Regions from separate parts of the Rhizobium sp. KNZ14-9A genome, predicted to be linked through region 1. Evidence: riboswitches for the same ligand, from Rfam matches in the RefSeq annotation. Region 1 holds a riboswitch; the other holds the start of a gene.
What was found. Region 1 has a riboswitch for cobalamin ahead of bluB (5,6-dimethylbenzimidazole synthase). Riboswitches for the same ligand answer to the same signal wherever they lie in the genome.
Positions count from the first base shown of each region.

Region 1 (7,782 bases):
ATCTCACCAATCCGGCGACATCAGGCCCGCAGCCCCAACAACAGCAATAACCACGATATCGGCAATCAAAATCGCATCTTCAGTTTGACGAGCGGTGCTCCCGGAAGGCTGCCGCCAGTGTGCGCAGCGCCGCACGCGACTTGGCATCCGTCAGTGTCGAATGCAGCACGACCTCGGAGGATGGCAGCGCCGGCAGGCCGAAGCGCTCGCTGACCTCGATCGTGCCGACAGGCGCCAGACGATGGGAGAAGGTCGAGACGGCAAGCCCGGCTGAAACGGCTGCTGTCACAGCCGAAGAGCCTCCGCCGAGGAAGACTTCCGCCCAGGGAATGCCGGCCGCATCGAGCGCCCGGGTGCAGACATCCCGCACCTTGCAGTTGGGCGACAGTGCTGCAAGACGCAGCGGTTCGCCGCGGCGATATTCGAATTGCGGCGTTGCAAACCAGCCGAAATGCTCCGGTGCCAGAACCTCGCCGTCGCGCCGGTCCTCGTCCCGACGGACGATCGCCGCATCCAGGTCGCCGCGATCGAAGGCGGCGAGCAACTCGCAGGAATTGTCGAGCCGCACCTCGATCGTCAGCCCCGGATCATGGGCATTGAGGCGCGCAAGCAGCGTCGGCACTTCCGGGCCGGCGACATGGGCCGCAATGCCCAGCCTGAAATGACGGCGCGACGAGGAAAGTGCCGCGATCGCCCGGTCATGGGCAGCGAGGAATTCCCGTGCGGCATCAAGAAATACCGCCCCCTGTGCCGAAAGCCGCACCAGCCGCGGCGTGCGTTCGATCAGCCGATGGCCGAGCCGCTCCTCCAGCCGTTTGAGCTTGACGCTGATCGCCCCTTGCGTGCTGCCGAGCTCATTGGCGGCGCGGGTGAAGCTCTTGTTCTCGGCGATCGTCACGAAAGCCTGAACGGAATCGACATCGAGCATGGTCATTGGATCTATCCGAAATTGTTGTGTCTGAAATAGTCAATCATCCAATTCTGTAATGATCAAGCTCTGCTTATGCTGACGCAAATGGACGACAACGGATGTCACCCTTGTAAGTCTCAACGTCGAAAGGCCAAAGCATGACCTCTGCCTCCCCTCCATCCTCACGTATCAGAGGCATCGTCGCCCTGATGGCGGCCTGCCTCTCCTCACTGATGTTCGGCCTTGAAATATCGAGCGTACCGGCAATCCTGCCGACGCTGGAAAAGGTGCTGCATGCCGATTTCAGCGCGCTGCAATGGATCATGAATGCCTATACGATCGCCGTGACGACGGTGCTGATGGCAGCAGGCACATTAGCCGATCGCTACGGCCGCAAGCGCGTCTTCCTGATCGGCATTGCCGCCTTTGGCCTCACCTCGCTGATTGCCGGCCTTGCTCAGGATGTTTCGCTGCTAATCGTTGCTCGCTTTCTGCAGGGCATGAGCGGCGGCGTGATGCTGATCTGCCAGGTGGCCGTCCTCTCCCATCAATTCCCGGAGGGCAGAGCCCGCAGCATGGCCTTCGGCTGGTGGGGCATCATCTTCGGCATCGGCCTCGGCTTTGGCCCGATCATAGGCGTTGCGATCGTAGCAGCCGCCGGCTGGCAATGGGTCTTCCTCATCCATGCCGTGCTGGCTGCCGTGACGGTGGCCCTTGCCGTAACGGGTGTTGAGGAATTGCGTGACCCCGCTGCAGGACGGCTCGATATCGCCGGCATCGCCACCCTTTCGCTGGCGGTCTTCTGCCTCGCTTTCTTCATCACCCAGGGTCCGGCTCTCGGCTTTGCCAGCCCTACCGCGCTTGCCATTATCGGACTTTCCGCGGCAAGCCTCGTCGCCTTCATCTTCGCCGAGAGGCTGAACCCGCGACCGATGTTCGATGCCTCGGTCTTCGGCATCCGCGCCTTCTCGGGCGCCATCATCGGCTCGGCTGCCATGAATATCAGCTTCTGGCCCTTCATGATCTATCTGCCGATCTGGTATGAAGCCGGTCTCGGTTATGGCAGTGTGGCCGCGGGTCTGGCGCTGCTTGCCTATACGCTGCCGACGCTCGTCGTACCGCCGCTCGCCGAACGGCTCATGCTGCGCTATCGGCCGGGCATCATCATTCCCGGCGGCCTTTTCACCATCGGGCTCGGCTTCCTGCTGATGAAATCAGGCAGTGCCGCCGCCGCGCCAAGCTGGCTGACGATGCTGCCTGGCGCGCTGCTTGCCGGCATCGGGCTTGGCTTCACCAACACTCCGGTCACCAATACGACGACAGGCGCTGTCTCCAGCGATCGCGCCGGCATGGCTTCCGGCATCGACATGAGCGCCCGGATGATCTCGCTCGCCATCAACATCGCCGTCATGGGCTTCATCCTGTTCAGCGGCGTGCTCTCCCACCTCAAGAGCACCTTGCCAACCTCGACGGATGCCGGCGACCTGCGCCTGCTCGCCGAACGGATCTCCGCCGGCAACATTGCCTCCCTGCCAGACATTCCGGCCGGGACGGTGCATGATGCGCTGGTCGCAGGCTTCGGTGGCGTCATGCTCTATGGCGCGATTGGTGTCTGGCTTCTCGCCGCCGCAAGCTTCCTCGTCTTCGCCCATTGGAAGACGCCGGCCTGCGCCGAGGATTGCGGCACCCAGCCGGCAGAATGATGCACACCCGCGCCGGCTCAGACCGGCGCGGCCTCGCTTTCCACCTGCCCCCAGCCGTCATGGAAAACCAGCTCTTCCAGCGCCATCCGCTGCCGCCAGCCTTTGACCGCCAGTTCCGGCTTATCATAGAGCCGGTCGACGAAGCCGGCGCAGAGCCAGGCGACCATCTCGATGTGATCGGGAATGCCGAGGATCTCCTTCAGGTCACCCTCGCGAAAAATGCTGACCCAGCCGATGCCCACCCCTTCGGCGCGAGCAGCAAGCCACAGGTTCTGGATGGCGCAGACGGTGGAATAGCTGTCCATACGCGGATTATGCGTGCGCCCCAGCACCACGCTGCCGCTGCGGGTTGGATCGCAGGTCACGCAGATGCCGAGCGGCGCCTGGACAATGCCTTCGAGCTTCAGCGAACGGTATTGCTCCTGCCGCTCGCCGTCGAACATGCGGGCCGCTTCTTCATTCGCCCTAAGGAAGGCATCGCGTACCCGCGCCCTTACCTCGACGCTCTTCACCAGAATGAAATTCCACGGCTGCATGAAGCCGACCGAGGGCGCGTGATGCGCGGCGGTCAAAAGACGCGTCACCAGATCATCCGGCAAGGGATCGGGCAGGAACTGGCTGCGCACGTCACGCCGCGTCATGATCGCGTGATAGACGGCCTCGCGTTCGGCCGCAGAAAAGCTGGATGCCGGGCAAACGGCATCATCAATGGGTCGCATCGTCAAATCCCCAACAACGCAACCGCCCGCCGTCCGCGCGGGTTGGGTCTATCTTGCCAGGCCGGTCTTCTGACTTGGCGTCATCCGCTTGACCGCTACCTTCCCGGCCTTGCGGCCAGTGGCATTCTATGCGGCAAGCGTCGGCCTTACAGCGTTGGGCACGTTCCGGTCTTGCGCCGGATTCCCGATTCTCCCGCTTGTGAAAGCGGGCACCTGACGGGTGATCTATGGCGCGGAAACGGCATGGCGGCAAGCTGCATGCGACATTCATTTCGTGGACAGGCTGAAAATGCTGGCCTAGAACGAGACCCGACGCCGCTGGCGCCGAATCCTCTCTCATTGCCTTCCGGTTGCCCGTGTCCCGTCTAACGCCGATGATCCTTGCGGTCGCCCTGTTCATGGAACAGATGGATTCGACCGTGATCGCCACCAGCCTGCCGGCGATTGCTGCCGATATAGGCACCTCGCCGATCGCGCTGAAACTTGCGGTAACGAGCTACCTCGTGGCGCTCGCAATCTTCATCCCGATCAGCGGCTGGATGTCGGACCGCTTCGGCGCACGCAACATCTTCCGCCTGGCGATCTTCGTTTTCATGGTTGGCTCGGTCGCCTGCGCATTCTCCAATTCCATCGCCGCCTTCGTTATCTCCCGCCTCATCCAGGGTGCCGGCGGCTCGATGATGACGCCGGTCGGGCGATTGCTCTTGGTGCGTGGCACGCCACGTCACCAACTGGTGAATGCCATGGCATGGCTGACCATTCCGGCGCTGATCGGCCCGATCATGGGCCCGCCGATCGGCGGCTTCCTGACGACATATCTCAGCTGGCACTGGATCTTCTGGATCAATGTGCCGATCGGCATTATCGGCATCGTCCTCGTCACCCGTTTCCTGCCGGCCGTCGAGCCGCGCAGCCCGAAGCCGATGGATTTTCCGGGCTTCTTCCTGTCGGGTATCGGCTTTGCCGGTTTCGTATTCGGCCTCTCCGTCATCAGCCTGCCCGCCGTTCCCGTCATCTACGGCTATGTCACTGTCGCCGTCGGCGTCCTCTCCGGCATCCTCTATTTCGTGCATGCCAGGCGCACGCCGCATCCGCTGCTCGACCCCAAGATGTTTCGTTACCCGATGTTCCGGGCGGCAATCCTCGGCGCCTCGAATTTCCGCATGGGCCTGGGCGCGCTGCCCTTCCTGATGCCGCTGATGCTGCAGCTCGGCTTCGGCCTGACGCCGCTGCAGTCAGGCTCGATCACCTTCATCAGCGCTCTTGGCTCCATGGGCTCGAAATTTGCGGCCAACCGCACCTATAACGCCTTCGGCTTCCGCAACGTCATCGCGCTGACGACCTTCCTCGCGGCAATCTTCCTCGGCGTGAATGGCTTCTTCACTGCCGAAACGCCGATGTATGTCATCATGGGCTGTCTTCTTGTCGGCGGCCTCCTCCGCTCCATGGCCTTTTCGGGCGTCAATGCCATGGTCTTCGGCGATGTGGACGAGGCCGACAGCAGCCAGGCGACTGCCATCAACGCGGTGGCGCAGCGCATCTCCATGGCCATGGGCGTTGCGGTAGCCGGCACGATCCTGGAAATCTCCTCGAGCTTCCACGGCGGCAAGCTTTTGGTCTCGGATTTTCATATCGCTTTCTTCATCGTAGCGGCGATATCAGCACTTGCCTGCATCACTTTCCTGCGCCTGCCCGCCAATGCCGGCGAGGAGCTGACGACACGCCGCCACAAGAACAGACATGCCGAGGCGGCAGAACCGGAAGAGGCCCAGGGACAGGCCCACGGACAGGCAATGGCGGAGAGCCGCTGAAAACTTCACGGATCTGTCGTTTTTCCTCACAGATTCTACGTGACAATTCCGATCGGCATGGCTACATAAGCCGCATGTCGATTTCGTCCGTTTACGCATCGCGATTTTATTCGTACCGCTGCTTCCAGCGGATGCGGGTCTGTGCGTAACCGAAACTAACGCGACGACAACCCGAACAGCCGCTAGTCAACCTGGCGGCTTTTTTGTTCCGCCACGGTATGACCAACAGGAGAGCATACCGTGACTGACACTATTGATGATCTGCGCATCGTCGAGATCACCCCGCTGACCAAACCTGCCGATATCATCTCGGAAATTCCGCGTGACGCCGCTGTTACCAAGACCGTGACCAGCACGCGCGACACGATCCACAATATCCTCACCGGTCAGGACGACCGCCAGCTGGTCATCATCGGCCCCTGTTCGATCCATGATCCGGCGGCTGCCCGCGAATATGCCGGCCGTCTCGTCGAGCAGCGACGACGTCTTTCCGGCGATCTCGAAATCGTCATGCGCGTCTATTTCGAAAAGCCCCGCACCACCGTCGGCTGGAAGGGCCTGATGAACGACCCGCATCTGGATGGCAGCTACCGGATCGAGGAAGGCCTGCGCCTCGCGCGCCGCCTGCTGCTCGACATCAACGCCATGGGCCTGCCGGCCGGCTGCGAATTCCTCGATACGATCACGCCGCAATATATCGCCGATCTCGTCAGCTACGGCGCCATCGGCGCGCGCACGACCGAAAGCCAGATCCATCGCCAGCTCGCCTCGGGTCTCTCCTGCCCGATCGGCTTCAAGAATGGCACAGATGGCAGCGCGCGCATCGCGCTCGACGCGATCATGGCGGCCTCCCAGCCGCACCATTTCCCGGCGGTCACCAAGGATGGACAGGCAGCGATTGCCTCCACGCGCGGCAACGAGGACTGCCACATCATCCTGCGTGGCGGCAAACGGCCGAACTATGAGGCAGCTGACGTGCAGGCTGTCATCGCCGAAGCCGTCAAGCTCGGCGTCGACCCGCGCATGCTGATCGATGCCAGCCACGCGAACAGCAACAAGGATCCGATGAACCAGCCGAAGGTCGTCCATGATGTCGCCGGCCAGATTCTTGCCGGCAACCACCACATCAAGGGCATGATGATCGAGAGCAACCTCGTCGCCGGCCGCCAGGATCTCGTCCCCGGAAAGCCGCTCGTCTACGGCCAGTCCATCACCGACGGCTGCATCGGCTGGGATACGTCGGTCGAGGTGCTCGAGGATCTCGCCAAGGCCGTCCGCGACCGCCGCAAGGCAGCCGTCGCAGCCTGAGTGGCCGCATCAGTCGCGGCGGGCAAACCCCGCCGCGTCATCCTTCAATGATGATGATCAGGCCTTCGCCGGAAAATACCGAACATAAGCGAATTCCTCGCCATCCGGTGACCAATTCGGCACGTTGATCGTGCCCTGCCCGCCGAAGAGCTCGAACAGCTCCGTCAGGTTGCCGCCGTCCATGTCCATCATCCTGAGCCTGACACTAAGATCACGCGGATGGTCGAAGACATCGGGGTCGTAGGAGAGAATCAGCACCTTGTCGTTGTTGGGTGACGGATGGGCGAACCAGTTGCCGTAATTGTCTGATGTCACCTGCTGGAGACCCGTACCATCGGGGTGGATGCGCCAGATCTGCATCAGCCCGGTGCGGCTGGAGTTGAAATAGATCCACTGCCCGTCGGCCGACCAGTCCGGCCCATCATTGCGGCCTTCTCCATGCGTCAGCCGCTTCTCCTCGCCGCCTTTGACCGAGATCGTGTAGATATCGAAGAGGTCGTTGCGGATGCCGCAATAGGCAAGTTCGCGTCCGTCGGGCGACCAGCCATGCCAGTAGGACGGCAGGTTCTTGGTGATCAGCCGCGGCTTGCCGCCCTCGATCGGCAGGATGTAGATCGCCGACTTGCCGAACTCGGTCTTGTCGGAAATGACGATTTCCTCGCCATCGGGCGAAATGCCGTGGTCATTGTTGCAGTGGACTGCAAAGCCGGTATCGACCTTCTCAACGAGATCGCTGCCGTCGAGCCGCAGGCGGTAGAGCAGCCCGTCGCCATTGATCAGCAGATAGGCGCCGTCGCCTGAGAAATTCGGCGCCTCCACCAGCGCCTCCGTCTGCCAGACGACGCGGCTTTCGCCTCTCCTGACGTTGTAGATTTCGACAGAGCTGCGCATCTCGTCCTCTCCCAGATGAGTTTTCTATCGATCCCGGAACCGGTTGGTGATCGGGTAGCGCCGGTCGCGGCCGAAATTCTTTTTCGTGATCTTCACGCCCGGCGCCGACTGACGGCGCTTGTATTCGGCGAGGTAGAGCAGATGCTCGATACGGTGGACCGTCTCGACATCATGGCCGCGCGCCACGATCTCCTCGACCCCCATTTCCCGCTCGACCAGGCATTCGAGTATGTCGTCGAGCACGGGATAGGGCGGCAGCGAATCCTGGTCCTTCTGGTCGGGACGAAGCTCGGCGGACGGTGCCTTGTCGATGATGTTTTGCGGAATGACCACGCCTGAAGGGCCGAGCGCGTCCGGCGGCACATTCTCATTGCGCCAGCGGGCCAGCGCATAGACCTGCATCTTGTAGAGATCCTTGATCGGGTTGAAGCCGCCGTTCA
Region 1 is NZ_JBPGXB010000002.1:1,708,429-1,716,210, reverse strand. Features, by position in the region: gene ACR9ZQ_RS15015 (DUF2865 domain-containing protein) at 1-50, shown strand, start outside; gene ACR9ZQ_RS15010 (LysR family transcriptional regulator) at 80-934, opposite strand; gene ACR9ZQ_RS15005 (MFS transporter) at 1,069-2,613, shown strand; gene bluB (5,6-dimethylbenzimidazole synthase) at 2,631-3,332, opposite strand; cobalamin riboswitch at 3,375-3,564, opposite strand; gene ACR9ZQ_RS14995 (MFS transporter) at 3,707-5,143, shown strand; gene ACR9ZQ_RS14990 (3-deoxy-7-phosphoheptulonate synthase) at 5,384-6,451, shown strand; gene ACR9ZQ_RS14985 (TolB family protein) at 6,509-7,342, opposite strand; gene ACR9ZQ_RS14980 (NAD+ synthase) at 7,367-7,782, opposite strand, start outside.

Region 2 (7,782 bases), 2.6 Mb from region 1:
ATCTCCTCACGCATCTGCAGCCGAAGATCGACACCATATACGAGGATCTGGTCGAGGCGGGCGAACATCTCGGCCAGATGCTTCTTCAGCGCATCGGCAATCCGGCAGCAGAGAGCCAGAGCCTGCTCCTGCCGCCGCAGATCAATTTTCCGGTAGCCTAAGCTGCGTCACGCCCTGCTGTCGGCTTTTCGCGGAAAGCGAAGACTTCGACCGGCTCGCCAAGCCCGCGCAGGGGAAAAGTGCCGAGATTGTCCATCTCTTCCGTGCAGGTCGCCATCTCGACGAAAGCGCGAGACAACAGTACCGGCCGCTTAACCTCCTTGGTCAAGGTTTCAAGCCGCGAAGCGACGTTGACTGCCGGGCCGATGACCGTGAAATCCAGCCGCCGGCTCGAACCGATATTGCCGTACATCACGTCGCCGACGTGGACGCCGACGCCGTAGCGCAGGGGATCACGCCCCAGGCGCTGATGTTGCTCATTCACTTTCGCCATCGCCTCCTGCCCTTCCCGGATCGCCGTCAGCAGATCCTCGCAAGCCGAAGGCTTCGACAGCGGGAAGATGGCGAGCAGCCCATCGCCCATGAACTTCAGGATTTCGCCGCCGTGCCGTTCGATCGGATCGGACATGGCATCGAAATAATCGTTGAGCAACTGGATGACGTCGTCGCGCGGCCAGAGATCGGAGATCGCCGTGAAATCGCGCAGGTCGCAGATCATGATCGCCGCGCCGACGGTCGTGCCGCTGCCGCGGGTGATGACGCCGGAGAGAATCTGTTCGCTCGCATGCGGCCCGACATAAGTCTGCAGCAGCGTGCGCGCCATGATGTTCTTGAGCCGGATCTCGCTGACGAGAGTGAGAGCAGGCAGCAGATCGCGCAGGAAATCCACGTGTTCGCCGGTAAAACCGCCTGGCCTATTGGTGGAGAACGTAACGACGTGGCGCTTGTCGAACGTATGATCGATCGGCCAGGCGATATATTCGGAATAGCCGTCGTCGCGCAGTTCCTGGTAGAAGGGATAGTCGTCGCCCTCCCATAAATCCTCAAGGTTCTTCCGCACCTCGTTGGCGCCTTTGTGGATCTCGTTGACCGGGCTATTGAGGAATTGCGGCGTGGTTTCCACCCCGTAAGCAAAGGTGTCGATCTTTGCCTCTTCCATGCCTTCCACCCACAGGATGCGAGCGCCGATCCATTGCGGATGGTTCGTGCGGAAATGCAAGCTCGACCGGTTCACCGGCACGCCGGCTGCCAGCAGCCGCTTGCACATCTCCACCAGGATATTGTCGATGAAACGCTCGTTGCGGGTCTCGTTGATCAGCCAATCGAGAATTCGGCGCCTGCGGATTGGCCAGACGCCTTCGGCAGCTTCACTTGCCGGATCAGTCGCTTCGAAAGAGGGCCTCATAAAAAACTCCCGCTACGCCACATTCAACGAATACACCGCGCTGAATGTGGGCGATAGCGGACCGAATGATAAGAGGCTTCGTAAAGATAAACCTCAGAAATCCCAGTCTTCGTCCTCGGTCGCCACCGCCTTGCCGATGACATAGGAGGAGCCGGAGCCCGAGAAGAAGTCATGGTTCTCATCGGCATTCGGCGAAAGCGCAGACAGGATCGCCGGATTGACCTTGCAGGCGTCAGCCGGGAACAGCGCCTCATAGCCGAGGTTCATCAGCGCCTTGTTGGCGTTGTAATGCAGGAACTTCTTGACGTCCTCGGTCAGCCCGACGCCGTCATAGAGCGCTTCGGTATATTTCGCTTCGTTGTCGTAGAGCTCGAGCAGCAGGTCGAAGGCAAAATCCTTGATCTCCTGGCGGCGCTCTTCGGAGAGCTTTTCAAGTCCGCGCTGGAACTTGTAGCCGATATAATAGCCGTGCACGGCCTCGTCACGGATGATGAGGCGGATCATGTCGGCCGTGTTGGTGAGCTTGGCGCGGCTCGACCAGTACATCGGCAGATAGAAGCCGGAATAGAAGAGGAAGCTTTCGAGGAAGACGCTCGCAACCTTCTTCTTCAGCGGATCGCCGGAAGCATAATGCTCCATGATCAGCGCCGACTTCTTCTGCAGGAACTCGTTTTCTTCCGACCAGCGATAGGCATCGTCGACATCGGGCGTCAGGCAGAGCGTCGAGAAGATCGAGGAATAGGAGCGCGCATGCACGGCTTCCATGAAGGAGATGTTGGAGAGCACCGCTTCCTCATGCGGCGTTGCCGCATCGGCCATCAGCTTGACGGAGCCGACACCGTTCTGGATCGTGTCGAGCAGCGTCAGCCCGGTGAAGACGCGGATCGTCAGCTGCTGCTCGGCCGGCGTCAGTGTCCCCCAGGAGGGAATGTCGTTCGACAGCGGCACCTTTTCCGGCAGCCAGAAATTGCCGGTCAGACGGTTCCAGACTTCGAGATCCTTGTCGTCCTCGATACGGTTCCAGTTGATGGCGCGCACGCGGCTGACCGGTTTGAATTGCATGTTCATCATCATCTCCGGTCGTTTAAAGCGTGCAGGATACGCAGCCCTGCACCTCGGTGCCGGACAGCGCCATCTGGCGAAGGCGGATGTAGTAGATCGTCTTGATGCCCTTCTTCCAGGCATAGATCTGGGCTCGGTTGATATCGCGCGTCGTTGCCGTGTCGCGGAAGAACAGCGTCAGCGACAGGCCCTGGTCGACATGCTGAGTGGCCGCCGCATAGGTGTCGATGATCTTATCGAGCCCGATCTCGTAGGCATCCTGATAGTAGTCGAGATTGTCGTTGGTCATGAACGGCGCCGGATAGTAGACGCGGCCGATCTTGCCTTCCTTGCGGATCTCGATCTTCGAGACGATCGGATGGATCGAGGAGGTCGAGTGATTGATGTAGGAGATCGAGCCCGTCGGCGGCACCGCCTGCAGGTTCTGGTTATAGAGGCCCGAAGCCATCACGGCCTTCTTCAGCTCCAGCCAGTCTTCCTGCGTCGGGATATGAATACCGGCATCGTCGAAGAGCGCCTGAACCTTCTCGGTCGCCGGCTTCCATTCCTGCTCGGTATATTTGTCGAAATAGTCGCCCGAGGCATATTTCGAATTCTCGAAGCCCTTGAAGCTTGCGCCACGTTCGACCGCCAGACGGTTGGAGGCGCGCAGCGCGTGATAGGTTACCGTGTAGAAATAGATATTGGTGAAATCGACGCCCTCTTCCGAACCGTAATGGATGCGCTCGCGGGCGAGGTATCCATGCAGGTTCATCTGGCCGAGGCCGATTGCATGGCTGTCGTCATTGCCCTTCTCGATCGATGGAACCGAGGAGATGTGACTCATGTCGGAAACGGCCGTCAGCGCGCGGATCGAGGTCTCGATCGTCTTGCCGAAATCGGCCGAATCCATCGCCATGGCGATATTCAGCGAGCCGAGATTGCACGAGATATCCTTGCCCATCACCTTGTAGGAAAGGTCGTCGTTGAAGGTGCTCGCTTCGCTGACCTGCAGGATTTCGGAGCAGAGATTGCTCATGCTGATGCGGCCGGCGATCGGGTTTGCCCGGTTCACCGTGTCTTCGAACATGATGTAGGGATAACCGCTCTCGAACTGAATTTCGGCAATTACCTGGAAGAATTCGCGCGCCTTGATCTTCTTCTTTGTGATACGGGCATCCGCCACCATCTCGCGGTACTTCTCCGTCACCGATATCTCGGTGAAGGGCACACCATAGACCCGCTCCACGTCATAGGGCGAGAAGAGGTACATATCCTCATTGTTCTTGGCGAGTTCGAAAGTGATGTCGGGCACGACGACGCCGAGCGACAGCGTCTTGATGCGGATCTTCTCGTCAGCATTTTCGCGCTTGGTATCAAGGAAGCGCATGATGTCAGGGTGATGGGCGTTGAGATAAACGGCACCTGCACCCTGCCGAGCACCGAGCTGATTGGCGTAGGAGAACGAGTCTTCGAGCAGCTTCATGACGGGGATGATGCCGGAAGACTGGTTTTCGATCTGCTTGATTGGCGCACCAGCCTCGCGGATGTTCGTCAGCGATAGCGCCACACCACCGCCGCGCTTGGAAAGCTGCAGCGCCGAATTGATGGAGCGGCCGATCGATTCCATATTGTCTTCGACACGCAGCAGAAAGCACGAGACGAGCTCGCCGCGCTGCTTCTTGCCGGCATTGAGGAAAGTCGGCGTTGCCGGCTGGAAACGGCCGGTAATGATCTCCTCGACCAGATCGCGGGCGAGCTGTTCATTGCCTCGGGCAAGAGCCAGCGCCACCATGCAGATACGGTCTTCGTAGCGCTCCAGATAGCGCTTTCCGTCGAAGGTCTTCAGCGTGTAGCTGGTGTAATATTTGAAGGCGCCGAGGAAAGTCGGGAAACGGAACTTCTTGGCATAGGCCTCGTCGAACAGGTCGCGGACGAAATTGAAGGAATACTGGTCGAGCACTTCCTGCTCGTAATAGCCTTCGGTCACCAGATAATCGAGCTTCTCCCTGAGGTTATGGAAGAACACCGTGTTCTGGTTCACATGCTGCAGGAAATACTGCTTGGCCGCCATGCGATCCTTGTCGAGCTGTATCTTGCCCTGCTCGTCATAGAGGTTCAGCATTGCGTTCAGCGCGTGATAATCCAGCACTTCCACGGCCTTCAAAGACCGCTCGCCAGCGGGCTGAGCTGAACTATGAAGCGGTTTTGCGCCCGCATCCCGCGTCAAATTTGTTCCCGTGTCCAAAATCGTCCCATCCCGTCTTTGACATTGGCGACATCCTCGGCAGTCCCCAAAAGCTCGAACCTGTAGAGATACGGCACCTGGCACTTCTGTGAGATCACGTCGCCGGCAAGCCCGTAGGTCTCGCCGAAATTGCTGTTGCCCGCAGCAATGACGCCGCGGATGTTGGTGCGGTTTTCCGCCTCGTTGAGGAAACGGATCACCTGCTTGGGCACGGCTCCCTTTACGATCCCGGGGCCGCCGTCCCCGCAATAGGTGGGCGAGATCAGCACATAGGGTTCGCGAATGTGGATGTCTTCAGCGCCGAGAGGAATGCGCGCCGCGCGCAGTCCCAGCTTCTCGACGAAACGATGGGTATTCTCGGACCGGCTGGAATAATAGACGATCAGGCCCACCGCTCTTCTCCGATCAGGAGAGCGCGCTGATCATATCAGGGCGGAAGCCCGCCCAGTGCTGCTCGCCGGCAACGACGACCGGAACCTGCATGTAGCCCATGCCGCGCACACGATCGAGGGCGTCGGCATCTTCCGAGATATCGATGATCTGATAGTCTACGCCCAGACGGTCGAGGGCGCGGTAGGTCGCTGTGCACTGAACGCAGGCAGGCTTGCTGTAAACGGTAACGCTCATCATGTTCCTCGTGATGTCAATGGATTCCGGACGCAGAACTAGGATCGGGCGCCTTGCGGCGTCCGGGGCAACGCTTGAGAATGATCTGACAAAGTTGGCGCTTTACACGCCAGGCATTATTCCTCGCAGGATCTGCGCGGGCGGCGGTTTCGATGCTCTCGACATGACTTCAACCCCGAAGTGTTCATGCGGACGTTCAGGGGCAGCGCAACAGGTGCGGATTTGATCCGCCTGACATGCACGCAACCTTCCGGACACCCCGCCCGTGGACGTTTCTCGTTCAAGGCAGGTCTCCTGGCTCGCGGGTCGAAGCACCCTGCCCGCAGCCTTCCCAAAGCATCATGCCTCAGTGACCTGAAATCGGACAGTTGCTCGCCGCTTACAGTTGCGGGGGCAGCTCCGGCTTTGTTTTGCCATCATGGCAAAGCGCACCGTATTCCCGTCTTAGCCTGCGATCCCTAGCGAATCGAAGGAACCTTGAACACTAGATATAGTACTCGAATCGGAGTTGGCGTCAACGGATGGTTTGTGCGTCGCGTTACGGCATGTTTGAAATTGCTACATTCCTGTGAAAAACGTGGTTAACGAATGCTTAAAGAAAGCAGGCTGTGGAGAGGGCCCCAATGAAGAGAGCCGGCCTATAGCCGGCTCTCTGATTTTCGAGTTCAGGTTCAGGCCCGAATCGTCGATGCGGCATGTCGTAATATTCGGGCGGCAGCGACCATGTTGACGAGCGCCGGGCGAACCTCTTCCCACTTGCGCGTCTTCAATCCGCAATCCGGATTGATCCAGAGCTGCCCGTCCGTCAGACGCTCGCGCGCCAGCGTCAGAAGCTCCGTCATCTCCTCGACATCGGGAACGCGTGGCGAATGGATGTCATAGACGCCGGGGCCGATCTCGTTCGGATATTTGTAGCTACGGAAGGCCTCCAGCAGTTCCATCTTCGAACGTGACGTCTCGATGGAGATCACATCGGCATCCATCGCCGCGATGGCATCGATGATCTGGTTGAACTCCGAATAGCACATATGCGTATGGATCTGCGTTTCGTCCGCCACGCCGGAGGCGCATAGGCGGAAACTCTCGACGGCCCAGTCGAGATAGGTCTTCCAGTCAGCCTTGCGCAGCGGCAGGCCCTCGCGCAGCGCCGCCTCGTCGATCTGGATCATTGCCGCACCGGCCCTTTCGAGATCGAGCACCTCGTCGCGGATCGCCAGCGCGATCTGCCGGCTGACGTCGGCGCGAGAGAGATCGTCGCGCACGAAGGACCAGTTGAGGATCGTCACCGGCCCCGTCAGCATGCCCTTCACGGGCTTCTCCGTCAGCGACTGCGCATAGCGCCACCACTCGACTGTCATCGGCTTCGGCCGGGAGACGTCGCCGAAGATAACAGGCGGTCGGACGTAACGGGAGCCATAGCTCTGCACCCAGGCATGTTGAGTGAAGGCGAAGCCGGAAAGCTGCTCACCGAAATACTGCACCATGTCGTTGCGCTCGAATTCGCCGTGGACAAGCACGTCGAGGCCGATTTCCTCCTGCCAGCGGATCGCCGCTTCGGTCTCCTTTTTCAGAAAGGCATCATAATCCGCCTCGCTGATCGTGCCCTTGGTGAAAGCGGAGCGGGACTTTCGAACATCTGATGTCTGCGGGAAGGAGCCGATCGTCGTCGTCGGGAACAGCGGCAAGCGAAGCTTACGCTCCTGCAGTCCGGTCCGCTCGGCAAAATCGCTGCTGCGTGTCTTCATCGCCTCGTCGATCGCGGCAACCCGCTGTCTGACCTTCAGATCATGTACGCGCGTAGATACGGCGCGCGATGCAACGGCCTGCGAGGCTGCCGCAATCACCTGGGAGGCCTTGCCGGCATCACCGAGCGCTGCGAGCTCATCAAGCTTCTGGGCAGCGAAGGCGAGCCATGATTTCATCTCACCATCCAGCCCGCTCTCCAGTTCCAGATCGATCGGCGCGTGCAGCAGCGAGCAGGACGGCGCGATCTGTAGCCGGTCCGCACCAAAGTGCTGGACAAGCGGCTCGATCCTCTCCCGGATCGCCGCAAGGTCTGCCTTCCAGATATTGCGCCCGTCGATGACGCCAAGCGAAAATGTCAGATCGCTGGGTGCCTTGAAAAGGGCATCGATCTGCTGTGGAGCGCGAACGAGATCGACATGCAGGCCGGCAACCGGGAGCGAGAGCGCCGTCGGCAGATTGTCGCCGATCGCGCCGAAATAGGTGGCGACCATGATCTTCAGGTCGGGCACCAATTCATGCAGCGCACGATAGGTATGCTGCAGTGCTGCCTGCTCTTCCTGTGAAAGATCGAGCACGAAGCAAGGTTCGTCGATCTGCACCCAGTCGACACCGGCTGCACGAAGTTCTGCCAGTACTTTTGTATAAACAGGCAACAAGCGTGCAAGCAGGTCAATCGGCGCAAAACCTTCTTCGCTTCCCTTGGCGAGTTTCAGGA
Region 2 is NZ_JBPGXB010000002.1:4,316,111-4,323,892, reverse strand. Features, by position in the region: gene ACR9ZQ_RS28150 (LacI family transcriptional regulator) at 1-161, shown strand, start outside; gene ACR9ZQ_RS28145 (adenylate/guanylate cyclase domain-containing protein) at 158-1,405, opposite strand; gene nrdF (class 1b ribonucleoside-diphosphate reductase subunit beta) at 1,499-2,473, opposite strand; gene nrdE (class 1b ribonucleoside-diphosphate reductase subunit alpha) at 2,490-4,694, opposite strand; gene nrdI (class Ib ribonucleoside-diphosphate reductase assembly flavoprotein NrdI) at 4,673-5,086, opposite strand; gene nrdH (glutaredoxin-like protein NrdH) at 5,100-5,321, opposite strand; cobalamin riboswitch at 5,589-5,816, opposite strand; gene metE (5-methyltetrahydropteroyltriglutamate--homocysteine S-methyltransferase) at 5,993-7,782, opposite strand, start outside.
Region 2: it holds a riboswitch for cobalamin, as region 1 does, so the genes downstream of both, nrdH (glutaredoxin-like protein NrdH) here and bluB (5,6-dimethylbenzimidazole synthase) in region 1, are expected to answer to the same signal.